One region of the Streptomyces sp. NPDC018031 genome, then DNA from elsewhere that is predicted to be linked to it. Evidence: predicted binding sites of a transcription regulator. Region 1 holds the regulator's gene; the other holds the start of a gene.
The links. The regulator HrcA, encoded in region 1, represses chaperone genes, less so after heat shock. The targets are predictions, from matches to a motif close to TTNGCACTCNGNNNNNCNGAGTGCNAA.

Region 1 (4,208 bases):
GTGCCCAGCTGCGCGGCGCTCGCGCCCGCGGCCAGCACCGCCGCGATCTGCGCGCCGCGCATCAGCCCGCCGGCCGCGATGACCGGCAGTTGCACCGTCTCGCGCACCAGGGCGATCAGCGACAGCAGACCGAACCCGGCGCCGGTGCCGTCGGCGTGCGGGTCGTCCCGGTGGGTGCCCTGGTGGCCGCCCGCCTCGACGCCCTGGACGCACACCGCGTCGGCGCCCGCCCACTGCGCGGCCTGGGCCTCCACCGGCGAGGTGACGGTGACCACGGTGCGGGTGCCCGCCTTGGCGAACGCCTCCAGGACGGACCGGGAGGGGCAGCCGAAGGTGAAGGAGACCACCGGGACCGGGTCGTCGAGCAGGATGGCCAGCTTGACCTCGTAGGCGTCGTCGTTGCCCGAGTCGGGGTCGCCCAGCGGGGCCTCGTACCAGGACGCCTCACCGGCCAGTTGCTCGCGGTAGACCTCGACGGCGGACGGATCGGCGGTGGCCGGCTGCGGCATGAACAGGTTCACGCCGAACGGCCGGTCGGTCTGTCCGCGGAGCTGTTTGATCTCCTCGTACATCGCTTCCGGCGTCTTGTAGCCCGCGGCGAGGAAACCGAGACCGCCGGCCTCGGAGACAGTGGCGGCGAGGTGAGGGCAGGAGGCGCCACCGGCCATGGGGGCCTGCACGATCGGATACCGAAAAAGATCGGTCAGCGCAGAGGACATGAACACATCGTGTCACGTTCCCGGCACCGACCCGTAACGGCCTCGGGCGAGTGGCGGAGCCGACCCCACCGGCCCTGATCCGCCCGCCGGCCGCGGACGGCAACGGCGTCGCGGCCCGTCCGGCGGCTCGGTGGCCACCGGTCCGGGCCGCGTGGGCCGTGGGCCCTAACGCCCGTTGAACGCGTCCTTCAGGCGCGAGAACAAGCCCTGCTGGCCTGGCTTGAACTCGCCCGTCGGTCGCTCCTCGCCGCGCAGCTTGGCGAGCCGCCGCAGCAGCTCCTCCTGCTCCGGGTCGAGCTTGCTCGGCGTCTGCACCTCGACGTGCACGACGAGGTCGCCGCGGCCGCCGCCGCGCAGATGCGTCACACCGCGCTGGTGCAGCGGGATCGACTGGCCGGACTGGGTGCCGGGCCGGATGTCGACCTCCTCCAGACCGTCCAGCGTCTCCAGCGGCACCTTGGTGCCCAGGGCCGCCGCGGTCATCGGGATGGTGACCGTGCAGTGCAGATCGTCCCCGCGGCGCTGGAAGACCGGGTGGGAGATCTCGTGGATCTCGACGTACAGGTCGCCGGCCGGGCCGCCGCCGGGGCCGACCTCGCCCTCGCCCGCCAGCTGGATCCGGGTGCCGTTGTCGACACCCGCCGGGATCTTCACCGTGAGGGTGCGGCGGGACCGCACCCGGCCGTCACCGGCGCACTCCGGGCACGGCGTCGGGACGACCGTGCCGAAGCCCTGGCACTGCGGGCACGGCCGGGAGGTCATGACCTGCCCCAGGAAGGACCGCGTCACCTGCGAGACCTCGCCGCGGCCGCGGCACATGTCACAGGTCTGGGCGGAGGTCCCGGGGGCCGCGCCCTCGCCGCTGCAGGTGGTGCACACCACGGCGGTGTCGACCTGGATGTCCTTGGTGGTGCCGAACGCGGCCTCGTCCAGCTCGATGTCGAGCCGGATCATGGCGTCCTGGCCCCGCCGGGTACGCGAACGCGGGCCGCGCTGCGAGGCGGTGCCGAAGAACGCGTCCATGATGTCGGAGAAGTTGCCGAAGCCCGCGCCGAAGCCACCGGCGCCGGCGCCGCCGGTGCTGGACAGCGGGTCGCCGCCGAGGTCGTAGACCTGCTTCTTCTGCGGGTCCGACAGCACCTCGTAAGCGGCGTTGATCTCCTTGAACCGCTCCTGGGTCTTGGGATCCGGGTTGACGTCCGGGTGCAGCTCCCGGGCGAGCCGGCGGAACGCCTTCTTGATCTCGTCCTGTGAGGCATCACGCCGCACGCCCAGGACTGCGTAGTAGTCCGTCGCCACTTACGACTCCGCCAGGATCTGTCCGACGTAACGTGCCACTGCGCGTACCGCTCCCATCGTTCCGGGGTAGTCCATGCGGGTCGGTCCGACCACGCCGAGTTTCGCGACCGCCTCGTCGCCAGAACCGTAGCCGACCGCGACCACGGACGTGGAGTTCAGCCCCTCGTGGGCGTTCTCATGCCCGATGCGCACGGTCATGCCCGAATCCTTGGCCTCACCCAGCAGCTTGAGCAGGACGACCTGCTCCTCCAGCGCTTCCAGCACCGGTCGGATGGTGAGAGGAAAGTCATGTACGAAGCGGGTCAGATTGGCGGTGCCGCCGATCATCAACCGCTCCTCGGTCTCCTCGACCAGGGTCTCCAGCAGGGTCGCCAGCACCGCCGAGACGGTGCCCCGCTCCTCCGTCTCGAACGACTCCGGCAGGTCCTGCACCAGCTGCGGGACGTCGGCGAAGCGCCGCCCCACGACCCGGCTGTTCAGCCGCGCCCGCAGGTCCGCCAGGGCCGTCTCGCCGACCGGCGCCGGGCAGTCCACCATGCGCTGCTCGACCCGGCCGGTGTCGGTGATCAGCACCAGCATGACCCGGGCGGGCGCCAGCGCGAGGAGTTCCACATGCCGGACGGTGGAGCGGGTGAGCGACGGGTACTGCACGACCGCGACCTGCCGGGTCAGCTGCGCGAGCAGCCGCACCGTGCGCCCCACCACGTCGTCCAGGTCGACCGCCCCGTCCAGGAAGTTCTGGATGGCGCGGCGCTCCGCCTGGGAGAGTGGCTTGACGCCCGCGAGCTTGTCCACGAAGAGGCGGTAGCCCTTGTCGGTCGGGATACGGCCCGCGCTGGTGTGCGGCTGGGCGATGAACCCCTCGTCCTCCAGCGCCGCCATGTCGTTGCGCACGGTGGCCGGGGACACCCCCAGCCGGTGCCGCTCGGTGAGCGCCTTGGACCCCACCGGCTCCTCGGTGCCGACGTAGTCCTGGACGATGGCGCGCAGCACCTCGAGTCTGCGTTCGCTGAGCACGCGCTCACCTCCCTGCCCGGCCGGGCTCCGTGGGGCTCTCAGGGCCGCCCCGCTGGCACTCAGCTGCCCCGAGTGCCAAATCCTTCCTGAGTCAGTGTACGGCCGGGTCCCATGGCGGGGGCAAGAGCCGTCCCAGCCCCGGTGGACGGCCCGGCGCACGGCACAACCGGGACCGCACACGGTGGAGTCGGCCGCTCCCGGAGGGCCCGCGCCCCGCGGCACCGGACCGCCCCGCCCGCCGGGCGCCGGCCGTGCCGCCACCCTCCCCGGGCGCTAGCGTCTGCCCCATGGACAGCACTGCGGAACCGTCCGCGCACCGCACCGCCGAACCGGCCGGCTGGGAGCGCCTCGCGCCCGGCGTGGTACGCCGGCGGCTCCCCGGCTGGGACGAGACGATCGGCGCCGTCGCGGGCGAACACGGCGTACTCGTCATCGACACCGGCGCCACGCTGGCCGACGGGGCCATGATCCGCCGCGAGGTCACCGCGCTCTTCGGCCGGCGCCCCACCCATGTCGTGCTCACCCACCCGCACTTCGACCACGTCCTGGGCACCGCCGCGTTCGCCGGCTGCGAGGTGTACGCGGCCGTCGGGATGGCCGACCTGCTCCGCCGGGAGCGGGACGACCTGCGCGAGGACGCCCAACGGCACGGGGTGCCCGGCGACACCGCGGCGGAGGCCACCGACCTGCTGGTGATCCCGCACCACGAGGTGTCCGGGGAGCTCGTGGTGGACCTGGGCGGCCGCCGGGTGCTGCTGGCCAACGTGGGCCCCGGCCACACCGGCCACGACCTCGCGGTCCTGGTCCCCGGCACCCCCGAGGTGGTGTTCTGCGGGGACCTGGTCGAGGAGTCCGGCGAACCGCAGGCCGGGCCGGACGCGATCCCCGCCCGCTGGCCCGCCGCCCTGGACCGGCTGCTCGCGCTCGGCGGCGAGGACGCCCGGTACGTGCCCGGCCACGGCGCCGTGGTGGACGCCGCCTTCGTCCGCGCGCAACGCGACGAGCTGGCCGGTACGCCCGGCGGCGGACCCCCGGCGGCCGGTGACCGGTAACCGCCGCCCACCGGCGTGTCGCCACCGCGGCCTGCCGTTTTTTCGTATCGTCGGCCGGTGCGCAGCAGACGGTACGACCCCGACCTGACCCCTCCGTGGCAGCGGCAGGCCCCGGTGCCGG
Region 2 (4,208 bases), on a different contig from region 1:
TCGTCGCGCCGCCGGCGCGCGGCGGGCGGCGGGCCGGGGACGGCCTCCTCACGGCGTGGTTCGCCGCCCTGTGCTCGCACGGTGTCTCGCCTTCGACGTAAGGCCTCCCGCGAGCGCGCACGCGACAACCGACCGGAGCGCCACGGCCCCGTGGCCTTGCACGGCCCGCGAGATCAGGATAAGACGCGCATTTCGGAGGCGCCGCCGGGCGGTTTCCTCCGTGGAACCGGAAACGCCGCTGGGGCGGCACCCTCCGAAGAGGATGCCGCCCCAGGGCTTGAAGGACGCTTGACCGACCGAGTCGATCAGAAGTCCATGTCACCGCCCGGCATGCCGCCCGGAGCGGCCGCGGCGGCCTTCTCCGGCTTGTCGGCGATGACGGCCTCGGTGGTGAGGAACAGCGCGGCGATGGAGGCGGCGTTCTGCAGCGCGGAACGGGTCACCTTCGCCGGGTCGATGATGCCCTCGGCGATCATGTCGACGTACTCGCCGGTGGCGGCGTTCAGACCGTGGCCGACGGCCAGGTTGCGCACCTTCTCCACGACGACGCCACCCTCGAGACCACCGTTGACGGCGATCTGCTTGAGCGGGGCCTCCAGGGCCAGCTTGACGGCGTTGGCACCGGTGGCCTCGTCGCCGTCGAGCTCCAGCTTCTCGAAGACCTGGGACGCCTGGAGCAGGGCCACGCCACCACCGGCGACGATGCCCTCCTCGACGGCGGCCTTGGCGTTGCGCACCGCGTCCTCGATGCGGTGCTTGCGCTCCTTGAGCTCCACCTCGGTGGCGGCGCCGGCCTTGATGACGGCCACGCCGCCGGCCAGCTTCGCGAGGCGCTCCTGGAGCTTCTCGCGGTCGTAGTCCGAGTCGGAGTTCTCGATCTCGGCGCGGATCTGGTTCACCCGGCCCTGCACCTGGTCGGCGTCACCGGCGCCGTCCACGATGGTGGTCTCGTCCTTGGTGACGGTGACCTTGCGGGCGCGGCCGAGCAGGTCGATGCCGGCGCTCTCCAGCTTGAGGCCGACCTCCTCGGAGATCACGGTGCCACCGGTGAGGATGGCGATGTCGCCGAGCATGGCCTTGCGGCGGTCGCCGAAGCCCGGGGCCTTGACGGCGACGGACTTGAAGGTGCCGCGGATCTTGTTGACGACCAGGGTCGCCAGGGCCTCGCCCTCGATGTCCTCGGCGATGATCAGCAGCGGCTTGCCCGACTGCATGACCTTCTCCAGCAGCGGGAGGAGGTCCTTCACGTTGCTGATCTTGGAGTTGACGATCAGGATGTACGGGTCGTCCAGGGACGCCTCCATACGCTCCATGTCCGTCGCGAAGTACGGGGAGATGTAGCCCTTGTCGAAGCGCATGCCCTCGGTGAGCTCCAGCTCGAGCCCGAAGGTCTGCGACTCCTCGACGGTGATGACGCCTTCCTTGCCGACCTTGTCCATGGCCTCGGCGATGAGCTCGCCGATCTGGGTGTCGGCGGCGGAGATGGAGGCGGTGGAGGCGATCTGCTCCTTGGTCTCCACGTCCTTGGCCTGCTCGAGCAGGGCGGCGGAGACGGCCTCGACGGCCTTCTCGATACCGCGCTTGAGGGCCATCGGGTTGGCGCCCGCGGCGACGTTGCGCAGACCCTCCTTGACCAGCGCCTGGGCGAGGACGGTCGCGGTCGTCGTGCCGTCACCGGCGACGTCGTCCGTCTTCTTCGCGACCTCCTTGACCAGCTCGGCGCCGATCTTCTCGTACGGGTCCTCGAGCTCGATCTCCTTGGCGATGGACACACCATCGTTGGTGATCGTGGGGGCGCCCCACTTCTTCTCAAGGACGACGTTACGACCCTTGGGGCCGAGGGTGACCTTGACGGCGTCGGCGAGCTGGTTCATCCCGCGCTCGAGGCCGCGCCGAGCCTCCTCGTCGAACGCGATGATCTTGGCCATGTGAAGTGGTCCTCCCAAGACGACGGGGGTCCCTCCCACTCCCTTGAGGCAGTGGGGGCGGATTGCTCCGGACCGCGCCTGGCGCCCGCGACGGACGGCCTGCCTGCCGTGCGGTTCCTTGCCCCGCCCGGCCTGCGGGCCTCACCGACCCGGTCCTTCTTTGTCACTCTCACTCTCAGAGTGCTAACGCCAATGATTAGCACTCGCCCCCCGAGAGTGCAAGCGAATCGAAGGGTCTCGGTGGGGGGTGGCGGCCCACCGACGGGCTCCGGCGAGGCGCACCGACGGGGCGACGGGCCGCGGCGAGAGGGCACCCGGGCGCCGGACCGGCGGGCGGCCCGAAGGGTCACGACGGGAGGTGACGGCCGGTCGGCGGACGGCCCGCAGGGGCACGGCGGGCGGTCCGAAGGGGCACGGCGGGAGGCGACCGACGGTCGGCAGGCGGCCCGCAGGGGCACGGCGGGAGGCGACGGACGGTCGGCAGGCGGCCCGCACCGTCACGGCGGGAGGCGACGGACGGCCCGCAGGGTCACGGCGAGAGGCGACGGCCGGCCGCCGGACGGCCCGCACCGTCACGGCAAGAGGTGACGACCGTCGACACGCACTCCGGCGAGCGGCACCGACGGGCCGACGGGCCACGACGAGAGGGGCGGCCGAGCGCCCGGCCGGCGGACGGCCCGCAGGGTCTCGGCGCGGCCGGGGCGCGGGAGGGCCGTCCGGCCGCGCCCAGGGGAGGGAGTCACCCGGTGCGGCGCCCCGGCCGCGCCGGGGCCCCGCCGTCACCCGCGCGGCCGGGGTCCCGGCGCACCGGAAGGGCCCGCACCCCACGGGGTGCGGGCCCTTCCGTTCGCCGACATCAGCGATCTGCGTCTCGGCGCTCAGGCCGACTAGGCGCTCAGGCCGACAAGCGGACCATGTCCGCCTGCGGCCCCTTCTGGCCCTGCGAGATCTCGAACTCGACCCGCTGGCCTTCCTCGAGGGTGCGGTAACCGTCCATCTGGATCGCGCTGTAGTGGACGAACACGTCCGCACCACCGTCGACCGCGATGAAGCCGTACCCCTTCTCCGCGTTGAACCACTTGACGGTGCCCTGAGCCATTCCTAACTCCCCTATTACTGGCCCTTGCGCAGGACCGCACTCCGCGGACCCGGGTCAGACCTCACCCCCCAGGTCAGTGGGGAGCGTGCGCCGGAACGCGTCGACCGCCGCTGAATGTATCTGCCCAACTGCCCAGCGCAACAGGTCAATCGGACGAGAATTCTGCAGGCGGCCCAGCGGCGTTAAGTGGAGAATTACCTGGATTCCAGGGCAAGTCGGGCCGGGCATACGTCACCAACCCGGCAATTTGCGCACACACTTCGTGCACAACTTGACGGGTTCTCATATGCGGGCGGCGCGGCACCGGAGGGGGAATCGGTTCAACTGTATCGCGATTCAACACACGGAATCGCCCCGTCCGCTTTATGGGACGGGGCGATTCCGACGGGTGCCGGGGTCCGCGGCCGGGGCGGTGACCAGCGCGGGTCACCGGACGGTGGGTCAGCCGGCGCCCCCGGGTGGTCAACCGGACGGGCGGCGGGGCCGGTTCAGCCGCCGGCGACCGCCGGGATGATCGAGACGCCGGCGCCGTCCGGGGTGGCCGTCGCCAGCCCGCCCTCGAACCGCACGTCGTCGTCGTTGACGTACACGTTCACGAAGCGGCGCAGCTTGCCCTCGTCGTCCAGGACGCGGGCGGCGATGCCCGGGTGGTTCTTCTCCAGCGACTCGATGACCTCGGCGAGGGTCGCGCCCTCCGCGGCCACCTCGGCCTGGCCGCCGGTGTAGGTGCGGAGGATGGTGGGGATACGGACGTTGACACTCATGCGGCTTCACCTTCGGTGAGAGGAGCGGGTACTTCGGTGCGGGGCCGACGGCCGCCGCCGGTCGCCGTGCGGACCCGGCCGGCCCGTGGTCGTGGTCGGGGCCGGCCGGGGCCGGGGCCGGACGTCAGCCGGCGAGACCGGCCTGGCGGAACGCGTCGAGGCTCGGGCGGATGGTCGCCGTGGGGCCGGTGGTGGGCGCGACGGCGTCCAGCGTCTTGAGGCCGTCACCGGTGTTCAGTACGACGGTGGTGAGGGCCGGGTCGAGCAGGCCGGTCTCGATGAGCTTCTTCGTCACGCCCACGGTCACCCCGCCGGCGGTCTCCGCGAAGATCCCCTCGGTACGGGCGAGCAGCTTGATCGCGTCGACGATCTGCGCGTCGTCCACGTCCTCCACCGCACCGCCGGTACGGCGGGCGA

Region 2: groL (chaperonin GroEL) is a predicted target of HrcA. The motif match lies at 2,089-2,115, and genes of this name have one in related genera.

What each region holds. Positions count from the first base shown of each region.
Region 1 covers NZ_JBIRFT010000007.1:295,065-299,272, reverse strand. Annotated here, with positions in the region: gene ACH4B3_RS19265 (nitronate monooxygenase) at 1-719, opposite strand, end outside; gene dnaJ (molecular chaperone DnaJ) at 885-2,018, opposite strand; gene hrcA (heat-inducible transcriptional repressor HrcA) at 2,019-3,035, opposite strand; gene ACH4B3_RS19250 (MBL fold metallo-hydrolase) at 3,323-4,087, shown strand; gene ACH4B3_RS19245 (DUF3097 domain-containing protein) at 4,145-4,208, shown strand, end outside.
Region 2 covers NZ_JBIRFT010000006.1:324,938-329,145, forward strand. Annotated here, with positions in the region: gene ACH4B3_RS17770 (SpoIIE family protein phosphatase) at 1-80, opposite strand, end outside; gene groL (chaperonin GroEL) at 306-1,928, opposite strand; gene ACH4B3_RS17780 (cold-shock protein) at 2,824-3,027, opposite strand; gene ACH4B3_RS17785 (ubiquitin-like small modifier protein 1) at 3,516-3,791, opposite strand; gene thrC (threonine synthase) at 3,916-4,208, opposite strand, start outside.